3 regions of the Chryseobacterium sp. X308 genome follow, and region 1 is predicted to be linked to each of the others. Evidence: riboswitches for the same ligand, from Rfam matches in the RefSeq annotation. Region 1 holds a riboswitch; each other region holds the start of a gene.

Region 1 (3,285 bases):
ATGCCATCATTGACGGTTCTATTGATAATGCTCCTAAAACTCAGGTTCCGATCATGAACCTTGAAATTCCTACTGAATTGCCAAACGTTTCTACAGGTATTCTAGATCCTAGAGATACTTATGAGAACGCTTCAGAATGGGAAGAAAAAGCAAAAGATCTTGCTTCAAGATATATCAAGAACTTTGAGCAGTACTGTGATACTGAAGAAGGTAAAAAATTAGTAGCTTCAGGACCTCAATTGCAGGAACAGACTATCTAATAGTTACCAATCAACATATAAAAAGCCTCATCACTGATGAGGCTTTCTTATTAGTATTTTTTACAACTTTCAATCAATTCATTCTGTTCATCCAGTTTCAGGACTGTTGATTTGATTGATTCTTCAGTCAGATATTTTATAATCATAAAATGCTTTGAAGAAAAGTAAGACTTTCCGTCCAATATTTTATCTAAATACTTTGGAGTAGTGAAGGTCATCCAATATTTTGTTTTGTCAGAAAATTCAATGGTGACTTCTATAGCAGATTCAGTATCCTCTACTATTTCATCATCAATATGAATGGAAATAATTTCCGGTTCTTTCTCCAAGCAGAAATAAAACTTAGAATACCATCTGAGCTTACCTTCATCATTCCAGATTCTTATATTTTCAGCATTTATTTCTTCAACGATATAAGATTTTCTTTTTGTTAATTGCCCGGAATATATGCCAATGCTTTTACAGTAAATCTTATCCTTTATCTTCATAAATTATTTTTCATAATCATCCGTGAAAATCTGTGAAATCCGTGGTTAAATAAAAAAATATAAGTTATTTTAAACTTAATAAGGCCAACCGATACCCATCCATTCCAAAGCCTGATAAGACCGCATCCGTATTAGCTGCTGTTACAGATTTCTGTCTGAATTCCTCTCTTTTATAGATATTGCTGATATGAACTTCTACTTTAGGTTTTTTGATATTTTTTAAACAGTCTGCAATTGCATATGAATAGTGAGTATAAGCCCCGGGATTGATCACTACTGCATCGAAGTCATCCTCCTGAAGCCTGTTAATAAGCTCGCCTTCAATATTAGACTGATAATATTTTATATCATGAACCTGAAACTCGGATTTCAAATTTTCCAAATAACTTTCCATAGAAACATTTCCATAGATTTCCGGTTCTCTTGTGCCTAAAAGATTGAGATTAGGCCCGTTGATGATTAAAACTCTCATACCATAAAATTAAAAACTTTTTTTAATTAATGGTCAAAAATTTCAATGTGATGTAGATTTGTTTCAATTGAGTTTTTAATAATGATATTTGTCATATTTAAATAAATGATAAAGCTTACAACTCCTTATTGTTATGGCTTTTATTAAAATTTTATGTTAATTATTAAAAATTTATCATGAAAAAACAATAAGTCTACTTGTTTTGTAGACTAAAAGTTTTTAGCTTTGCAACCATATTTCGATCGGCTTATAAAGAAAGATGGAGGGAACTGACCCTGTGAAGTCTTAACAACCTACCCTTGGGGCAAGGTGTTACGTTCAGCCTTTTAAGGAAAAATAAGCATTTGGTTTATCGTATTTATCGATGCCCTTTGCTGACTTTTCTGCAAAGGGTTAAATTTTAATATATGATAAATAAAATTGATTATGATTAGTAAAAATTTATTTAATTCTAAAGCCTGGATACCTCCGGTTGCGGCTTTTTTTCTGGGAGTCACCAGTTTAAGTGCACAGAATTCCAGACTGAAAAAAGATAGTCTTCATGAAAAGGAGCTTGATGAAGTCGTAGTGGTAGCTTACGGAAAAGCAAAAAGAAACAGCTATACCGGTTCTGTAGCCACCATTTCCAGTGATAAAATCAATAACAGACCTGTAACCAATATTACCAAAGCATTGGAAGGGCAGGTTGCAGGGATTCAGACTACCAGTGCCTCAGGGCAGCCGGGTGCGGTTTCTACTATCAGAATCAGAGGAATCGGTTCTATCAGTGCTTCCAGTGATCCTTTATACGTAGTAGACGGAATTCCTTTTGACGGAAATATTAACTCTATCAGCCCAAGTGATATTGAATCCATCAGTGTTTTGAAAGACGCTACAGCAAGTGCCTTGTATGGTTCAAGAGGGGCAAACGGAATTATCATCATCACTACAAAATCAGGAAAAAAAGGAGAAGCAAAAGTTAATTTTAATATCAGTCAGGGATTCTCCGGAAGAGCTGTCAAAGATTATGAACAGGTAAATACGGATCAGTACTTTCAATTATATTGGGAAGCGTTGAGAAACGGATATCAGTCCGGTAAAGTCTCTTCTCAGCAGGCTGCTCAGATGGCAACAGATAATCTTGTTTCTACTCTTGGAATTAATCCATATGGAACTGCTTATCCAAAACCGGTGGGAACAGATGGAAAATTATTGTCAGGGGCATCACCACTCTGGAATGATGACTGGAGAGATATTCTACAGAGAGTGGCCTCACGAAACCAGGTGGATCTTGATATCAGCGGAGGAAGTGATAAAAGTAATTACTTCTTTTCCCTTGGTTATCTGGACGACAAAGGTATGGCCATTGAATCTGGTTTTAAAAGATATAATACCAGGCTGAAAATTAATTCCGAAGTTAAAAAATGGCTGAATGTTGGAGTCAACTTAAGCTATACGAACAGTATTCAGCAGGCGCCTACTTCTTCGGATTCAAAAGCGAGTAATATCATCAATGCGGCAAGGTTTATTCCTTCATTCTATCCTTATTATGAGAGAAATGCAGACGGCACTTACGTTTTAGATGCCGACGGAAATCCAATTTATGATTTTGGAAAGTACAGGCCCACAAATGCACTTCAAAATCAGAATGCTGCTGCAACGTTGCCTTTAGATAAAAACGAAAATAAAGAAGATAACTTTTCAGGGAAAGGATTCATGGAATTCACTTTCTTACCGGAGTTGAAGTTCAAGACAAGTTTTTCTGTTGATCTGGTGAATTATAACGGACATTATTATTCAAATCCATTACTTGGGCAAGGTGCGGAAATTGGAGGTTCAGTGACGAAGACCAATACCAGAACACTTTCCTATACAACCAGCAATATTCTGACGTATGATAAAAAGTTTGGAAAGCATCATGTTAATGCATTAGCAGGACATGAATTCTACAAATACGATTATCAGACGATTTCAGGAACGAGAAGTCAGTTTTCACTGCCTTATTACTATGAGCCGGATGCTGCTTCTCTGCTGGGAAGTTTCAGTGGAAACAGTAATAAATTAAGCTTATTGAGTTTCCTTGGAA
Region 2 (3,285 bases), on a different contig from region 1:
GCTGACTGAATATCACATAGATGGCTTCCGCTGGGATTTAACCAAAGGATTTACGCAAAGCTGTTCCGAAAATGATGAAGCCTGTACCAATGCCTATCAGCAGGACAGAGTAGACATCATGAAACATTATGCAGACAGACAATGGGCGATTGATCCCAACTCGTACATGATCTTCGAACACCTTGGAACTGATGCAGAAGAGCAGCAATGGGCGAATTACAGAATAGCAGAAGGAAAAGGCGTTATGCTTTGGAATAAACAGACAGATCCTTACAATCAGAATACGATGGGATATAAGGAAAACAGCAATTACGACCGAATGAACCACAGTCTTCACGGATTTACCAATCTGAGTGGCGTAGGTTACGGAGAAAGCCACGATGAAGAAAGACTGATGTTTAAAAACCTTGCATACGGTGCAGCGAACGGAAGCTATGATGTAAAAAACCTGAATACCGCTCTTGAAAGAATGAAAACTTTCGGGGCAACGTTCTTTACTATTCCTGGTCCGAAAATGATCTGGCAGTTTGGAGAATTAGGATATGAATTCAGCATCAACAGATGTGCAAACGGTACGATAGACAGCGGATGCAGAACCGATGAGAAACCTGTTGCATTTACGCTGGGGTATGATACTGATGTGAATAGAAAAGCAGTCTACGATACATGGGCTAAAATCATCAATATCAGGAATACCTATCCGGTTTTTAAATCTAAAACCTATACTATAGAATCCAACAATCTTACGAACGATCCCAATGGCCTGATCACAAGAATTTATGTGTATGATGCCTCTATTACAACAGGAATAAAGAATGTTGTCGTATTGGGCAATTACACGACTTCCGCACAGAATGTAGTGCCTTATTTCCCTTACACAGGTCAATGGCAGAATCTGATGGATAACAGTATTTCGAATATAGTTTCCACAACGGCTCCGATCACTTTACAGCCCGGAGAATTCAGAATCTTTGGAAATTATGCAGGAGCGTTGTCTACTGTAGATACCAATGCAGCCAATAAACTATCCCTTCAGATTGCAGATAATCCTGTCCGAAATGGAATCGCTAAACTGGTTTTCAATAAAGCAAAAAATGGGGAAATTTCAATTTTTGATATGACTGGCAAAAGAATGGATTCTTTCAAACTGGATAAAGAAAATGGCATCTATGAAGCGAAAATCAGTTATCCGGCAGGAACTTATCTGGTACAGTTGAAATCAGAGACAGGAATAGCCATTCAAAAGATGATTGTTAAATAAAACAAAAGGTGAAGTTGCCTAGACTTATAAAAAATATTGAATATCTTAAAAAACCATTAAGAAGGATTAAGAAATAAAGTATAGTTAAGGTTAATCATTCTGATTTTTAAGTTTCTCTTACTCCTCTTAAACTCTTATTAAATCTTAATGGTTCAAAAATAAAAAGTTTAAACAAGTTCATACAAAATAAAAGGCAAATTTGCGGATCAGCAGATTTGCCTTTTTTTGTAAGTTCAGAAAAATAGTCTACTTTTGCAGTAGATTTATCAAGAAAGGTGGAGGGATTTGGCCCGGTGAAACCTTAGCAACCTGCACAATTCCAGCGTGTAAAGGTGCTAATTCCAACCCTTTGGGAGAGATAATTGAAGTCAATACTCTATATGAATTCCATTTCTTGAAGTCTTGTGTATCTGCGGAAAGATCCGTCAGATTGGTAGTATTAATTGGCAAGAACAAAAATGAAAAAATTAAGCACAGCTGTACTATTGCTTGGAGCAATTCTGGTAGCTGCTCAGGAAAGTGAGGAAAAAGGAAAACAGATCGAAGATGTTATCATCGTCGGAAACCGTAATGTCAAAAGAACAAAGCTGGAGACACCGGTTCCTGTAGATGTTATCAATATCGATAAAATCCAGAGAAGCGCTCCGCAAATGACCGCTCAGGATCTCCTGAATTATGTGATTCCGTCGTTTAATGCAGTGAGGCAGTCTGCTTCTGATGGCACAGAGCATATTGATCCCGTAACATTAAGAGGAATGGGCCCCGATCAGGTTCTCGTATTGCTTAACGGAAAAAGAAGACATACTACTTCATTGGTCAATTATCAGAATACCGTAGGAAATGGTTCCGTAGGAACAGATTTGAGTACCATTCCCGTAATTGCTATTGATAGAATAGAAGTGTTAAGAGACGGAGCTGCTGCACAATATGGTTCTGATGCTATTGCCGGAGTGATCAACATTATTCTTAAGAAAAATGCCGGAGCTTCAGCAAGTCTTACTTACGGATTAAGCGGAAGAAATGATGGAGATACTTATCAGGCAGGAGTCAACTATGGTACTTCATTAGGAAAAAAAGATGGTTATATCAATCTATCCCTGCAATTAAGCCACAGAGGAAAAACCACAAGAACTCAAAATCACGATCTGGATATTTTCGGCGATAATTTTGCTTATGAATTTGCTGGTGACGCTGAAGCGGTAAAAGCAGCCAGAGCTGCGGATGATGCCGAAATTGAAAAAAGAGGGTTGACCCGTGATGATTTTAATTTTCAGATCGGAGATGCCCAGATCAGACAGGGACAGTTGTTTTTCAATTCAGAATATCCTTTTAATGATCATTTTAAACTCTATTCTTTCGGAGGTTTCAGTATTAAAGAAGGAGAAGGGTTTGGTTTCAGAAGACTGCCAAGCGAAAAGTCTAATGTGGTTTCATCCATTTATCCGAATGGTTTTCAGGCGGTTCTTGGGTCTCAGGTATATGATGTTTCTTATGCCGTAGGTGCAAAATATAATGTTAACGATTGGCTATTTGACCTTAGTAACACCTTTGGAAGCAATATTTTCAATTATAAGGTAAGCAATACCAATAATGCTTCTCTGGGAGCAAAATCGCCGACAAGTTTTTATGCAGGCACCCATAGTTTTCTGCAGAATACCATTAATCTTGATGTTTCCAAAAATATAAACCGTTTCAATATTGCTTTCGGTGGTGAGTTCAGGTTTGAACAATACCAGATCAAAGCTGGTGATGAAGCTTCTTATACCCAATATGACATCAATGGAAATGTTGCCACTGAAGGATCAACAGTACTTGGAGCAGGCGGATCTCAATCCTTTATCGGATTTTCTCCGAACAATGCCTTGAAGAAAGACAGACATTCCACGGCAGTATATGCAGATGTTTCCTATGATTTGGATAAAAAACTGAATATTGATGCCGCTGCCAGATTTGAAAATTATTCAGATTTCGGAAACACCTTGAATGGAAAACTCGCTGTACGATATGAGTTTGTAAAAAACTAT
Region 3 (3,285 bases), on a different contig from region 1:
AGATTCGGGTTACCATTTACTTCTGTACTAGGTCCCGAGAATGTTACGTTATTCGGGTTCAGGGCAGAAATACTTGGCAGACTGATTTTTCTGTTGTAATTCGCGGCAATATAAACCTGATTCATCATGTTATACTGTACACTTGCGTTCGGGAAAAATTTAAATTTATTGAAGGGAATTAAATTAGCCTCTACCAGTTTTGCATCTTTATCAAAATATCTTGTTACCCCGGAAATATCATAGTTTTCAGCACGGGAACCCAATGTAAAATCAAATTTTTTCAGTTTAGCCTGAAACTCTAAATACGTTGAAGCAGTCTGTCTCTGATATTCCAGATTGGTCAGTCCAAAACTTTCTGTATCATAATCCTGTCTTTCATACAATCCTCCAAAACTTACCTTTCCACCGTCAAGAAGCTTGATTGGCTGTGCGTAATCTACTTTAAAGTTGGCAATATTCATCACGGATTTATTATTCAGAATATCCTTTAATCCATTGGTAGGGCTATCAAGAGGTTCATTGGGATAAGCTAGAAATGTCCCATCCTGAAAGTAATTATCCTGAGAAAATTTGCTGTCTGATCTCGTATACCCAAACTGGAAATCCAGTTTTTGAGATTTGTCAGCAAAACGTTTCTGATAGGTTACAACCGCTTCCTGTCTCAAATTATTGGTATGGGCAACGTCAGAAGAAGTATAAAAAGCTTCTTGTAAATCTTTCGGGTTTCTCTTGAACGGTAAATCTCCATGCCCGTCACTTAAAGTATAGTTGTCATTATTATTGTGATAAATATCGTAGTTCAATAATAACCTGTCCTGTCCCAGATCAAAAGTTAATCCGGATTTTGCAAAATATCCGCGTGCGTATCTATCGGTATGGCTTGTTAGAAGCTCATCCTGCTGGCCATTCAGCATACTTTCACGGTAATTCTGCCCAACATTCAGCTGCCATCCGAAATATTTATTTCTTGCATTTAAATTAACAGAATTAGTCGTTCTGCTTCTGTATTGGTCATAATTTGTAAAAGAATAATTCCCTGAATACGTAGCGGTTAAATATTTATTTGCATTTTTGTTGGTGATGATATTCATGATGGCACCTCCGGAAGTTGCCGGAAACTCAGCACCTGGCTGGGTGATCACTTCAATTCTCTCTACGGAATTAGCCGGCATTCCCTCCAGGAAAGAGTTCAGTTCATTGGAAGTGATGTTCAGAGGTCTTCCGTTAAGATATACTTCCAGCATTTTTCCCTGATACATCATCCCGGCAATATCGGTAGATACAAGTCCTGGAAGTTTTTTAATTCCTTCCAGAACGTTTCCGTTATTCAGCTGAGGCTGCTCAGAAAAGTCAAAAATAGTACGGTCTGCTTTTTGTTCAACGGCTTTTTTAGTTTTGGTAATGACTACGCCTTCAATTTGTTTTTCCTGTGGTTTATTATTTTTTTCTTGTGAAAAAACAAAAACAGAGCTTAGTAAGGATAAAGCGAAAATTGTTTTTTTCATAATGTTTTACTGTTATCCGGTTAGACGCTGAAAAAGATAATTTGTTACGCTAAAATGTTGAAAATCGAAAATTTAGGCTAAATTTTTTTTATTTCGGAAATAATTATATCTTTGCCAGGTAATTATCAAGAATCTCTAGATGGGATAGCAACCTGCAAAAACAAGCAAGGTGCTGCAATCGATAAGCCGGATCTTCCGGAAAAAATGTTTATCATTCTATCATTACTCCCATCTTGAATTTTTGTTTTAAAGTTAAAATCAAATGTTTAAAGACAAGGGAAATCACATTCCATCAGTAATTTTTTATTCTTCAGATCATGAAGTGAGCCTTCATTACTCTGATATGTTCTCATGCCATTTCTACATGCGCATGTGTTGTTGCTTCTAGCCTTTTCTATTTCTAAAAAATAATACAAACATTTCGAATTCTATGGTAACCTTACAATTTAGGGCTACAGGATCTGTATTGCTTAAAAAACAAATTTCATTAACAAAAAAGTACACAACAAACATGCATAATTTCAAAAAAAGAATTTTTATTCCTTCTATCGTGCTTATTTCTTCATTTTATTACGCACAGACGGACACTTTACAATCGAAGAAAATAGAAGATGTAGTCATCCTTGGGTCCAGGGGTTCCGGAAGATCTTTGACCGATACTCCTGTTCCGGTGGACATCATTAATATATCTAAAATTTTAAAACAGAGCCCGACGAATAATATCAGCCAGGCTTTAAACTATATCGTACCTTCATTTTCATCTACATCACATACTGTAAATGACGGAACTGATTTTGTGGATCCGGCACTGTTGAGAGGGTTAGGACCGGATCAGGTTTTGGTATTACTCAATGGAAAAAGAAGATATCAGTCTTCACTGATTAATGTTACCCTTACACCGGGAAGAGGTTCTGTGGGAACCGACCTTAATGCTATTCCTGCTTTTGCATTGGAAAAAATAGAGGTTTTAAGGGATGGAGCTTCTGCCCAGTATGGCTCTGATGCTATTGCGGGAGTGATAAACCTGGGACTGAAAAAAAGGCTGGGACTTTCCGGACAGGTATTTTTAGGTGGATATGCTTCACCTGTTGCCAATAATTTCTCCGGAGGGGTAGACGGACAGACTGTTTCTGTAGACCTTAATTATGGTGCTAAAATAGGGAAATCCGGATTTTTTAACATTACAGGTTCTGCGCAATACCGTGATCCTTATTCCAGAGCTGGAGTCAGGGAAGGAGATATTTTCAACGCCTATAATGCCATTAATTACCGGGCATTACAGGATGGAGTGAATATTGACGGGCTCTATAAAAATATTACCAATACTTCCAATACTCAGCAAATCATCAATACCATTAAACAGTATGCGACTAAGGTTGGATATTTTGCACCTGATTTTCAATCTCAGATTTCCGGGGCAAACAGCATTTCTGAACTTCAAAAAGTATTGGGTAAAGATTTTACCTCTGAGGAGCTTAATTACAGAGGATTGGAGAGAAAAGATTTCAGTTTGAGAGCCGGGCAGTCTAAACTACAGTCCGGACAGCTCTTCTTCAACTCTGAAATTCCTGTGAATGACGAATGGAAGGTTTATTCATTTGGTGGCTACAGCTACCGTCTTGGAAATGCAGGAGGATTTTACAGACTTCCGAACAATGAAAGGAATATTAATGGAGTTACTCCCAACGGATATCTGCCTCAGATTGAAGCCTCTGTAAATGATTATTCCCTTGCTGCCGGAATTAAAGGAAAATGGGATGGCTGGAATGTGGATTTCAGT

The links. A riboswitch is a leader RNA that binds a small molecule or an ion and turns the genes downstream of it on or off. The one in region 1 is predicted to bind S-adenosylmethionine.
Region 2: linked by a shared signal. The riboswitch ahead of LIV57_RS11475 (TonB-dependent receptor plug domain-containing protein) and the one ahead of LIV57_RS00845 (SusC/RagA family TonB-linked outer membrane protein) in region 1 are both predicted to bind S-adenosylmethionine.
Region 3: linked by a shared signal. The riboswitch ahead of LIV57_RS11140 (TonB-dependent receptor plug domain-containing protein) and the one ahead of LIV57_RS00845 (SusC/RagA family TonB-linked outer membrane protein) in region 1 are both predicted to bind S-adenosylmethionine.

The regions. Positions count from the first base shown of each region.
Region 1 covers NZ_JAJFZH010000001.1:170,380-173,664, reverse strand. Annotated here, with positions in the region: gene pckA (phosphoenolpyruvate carboxykinase (ATP)) at 1-260, shown strand, start outside; gene LIV57_RS00855 (hypothetical protein) at 311-748, opposite strand; gene LIV57_RS00850 (type II 3-dehydroquinate dehydratase) at 813-1,220, opposite strand; SAM riboswitch class I at 1,465-1,563, shown strand; gene LIV57_RS00845 (SusC/RagA family TonB-linked outer membrane protein) at 1,647-3,285, shown strand, end outside.
Region 2 covers NZ_JAJFZH010000008.1:179,233-182,517, reverse strand. Annotated here, with positions in the region: gene LIV57_RS11480 (alpha-amylase family glycosyl hydrolase) at 1-1,261, shown strand, start outside; SAM riboswitch class I at 1,522-1,626, shown strand; gene LIV57_RS11475 (TonB-dependent receptor plug domain-containing protein) at 1,720-3,285, shown strand, end outside.
Region 3 covers NZ_JAJFZH010000008.1:105,437-108,721, reverse strand. Annotated here, with positions in the region: gene LIV57_RS11145 (outer membrane beta-barrel protein) at 1-1,505, opposite strand, end outside; SAM-I-IV-variant riboswitch at 1,623-1,720, shown strand; gene LIV57_RS11140 (TonB-dependent receptor plug domain-containing protein) at 2,017-3,285, shown strand, end outside.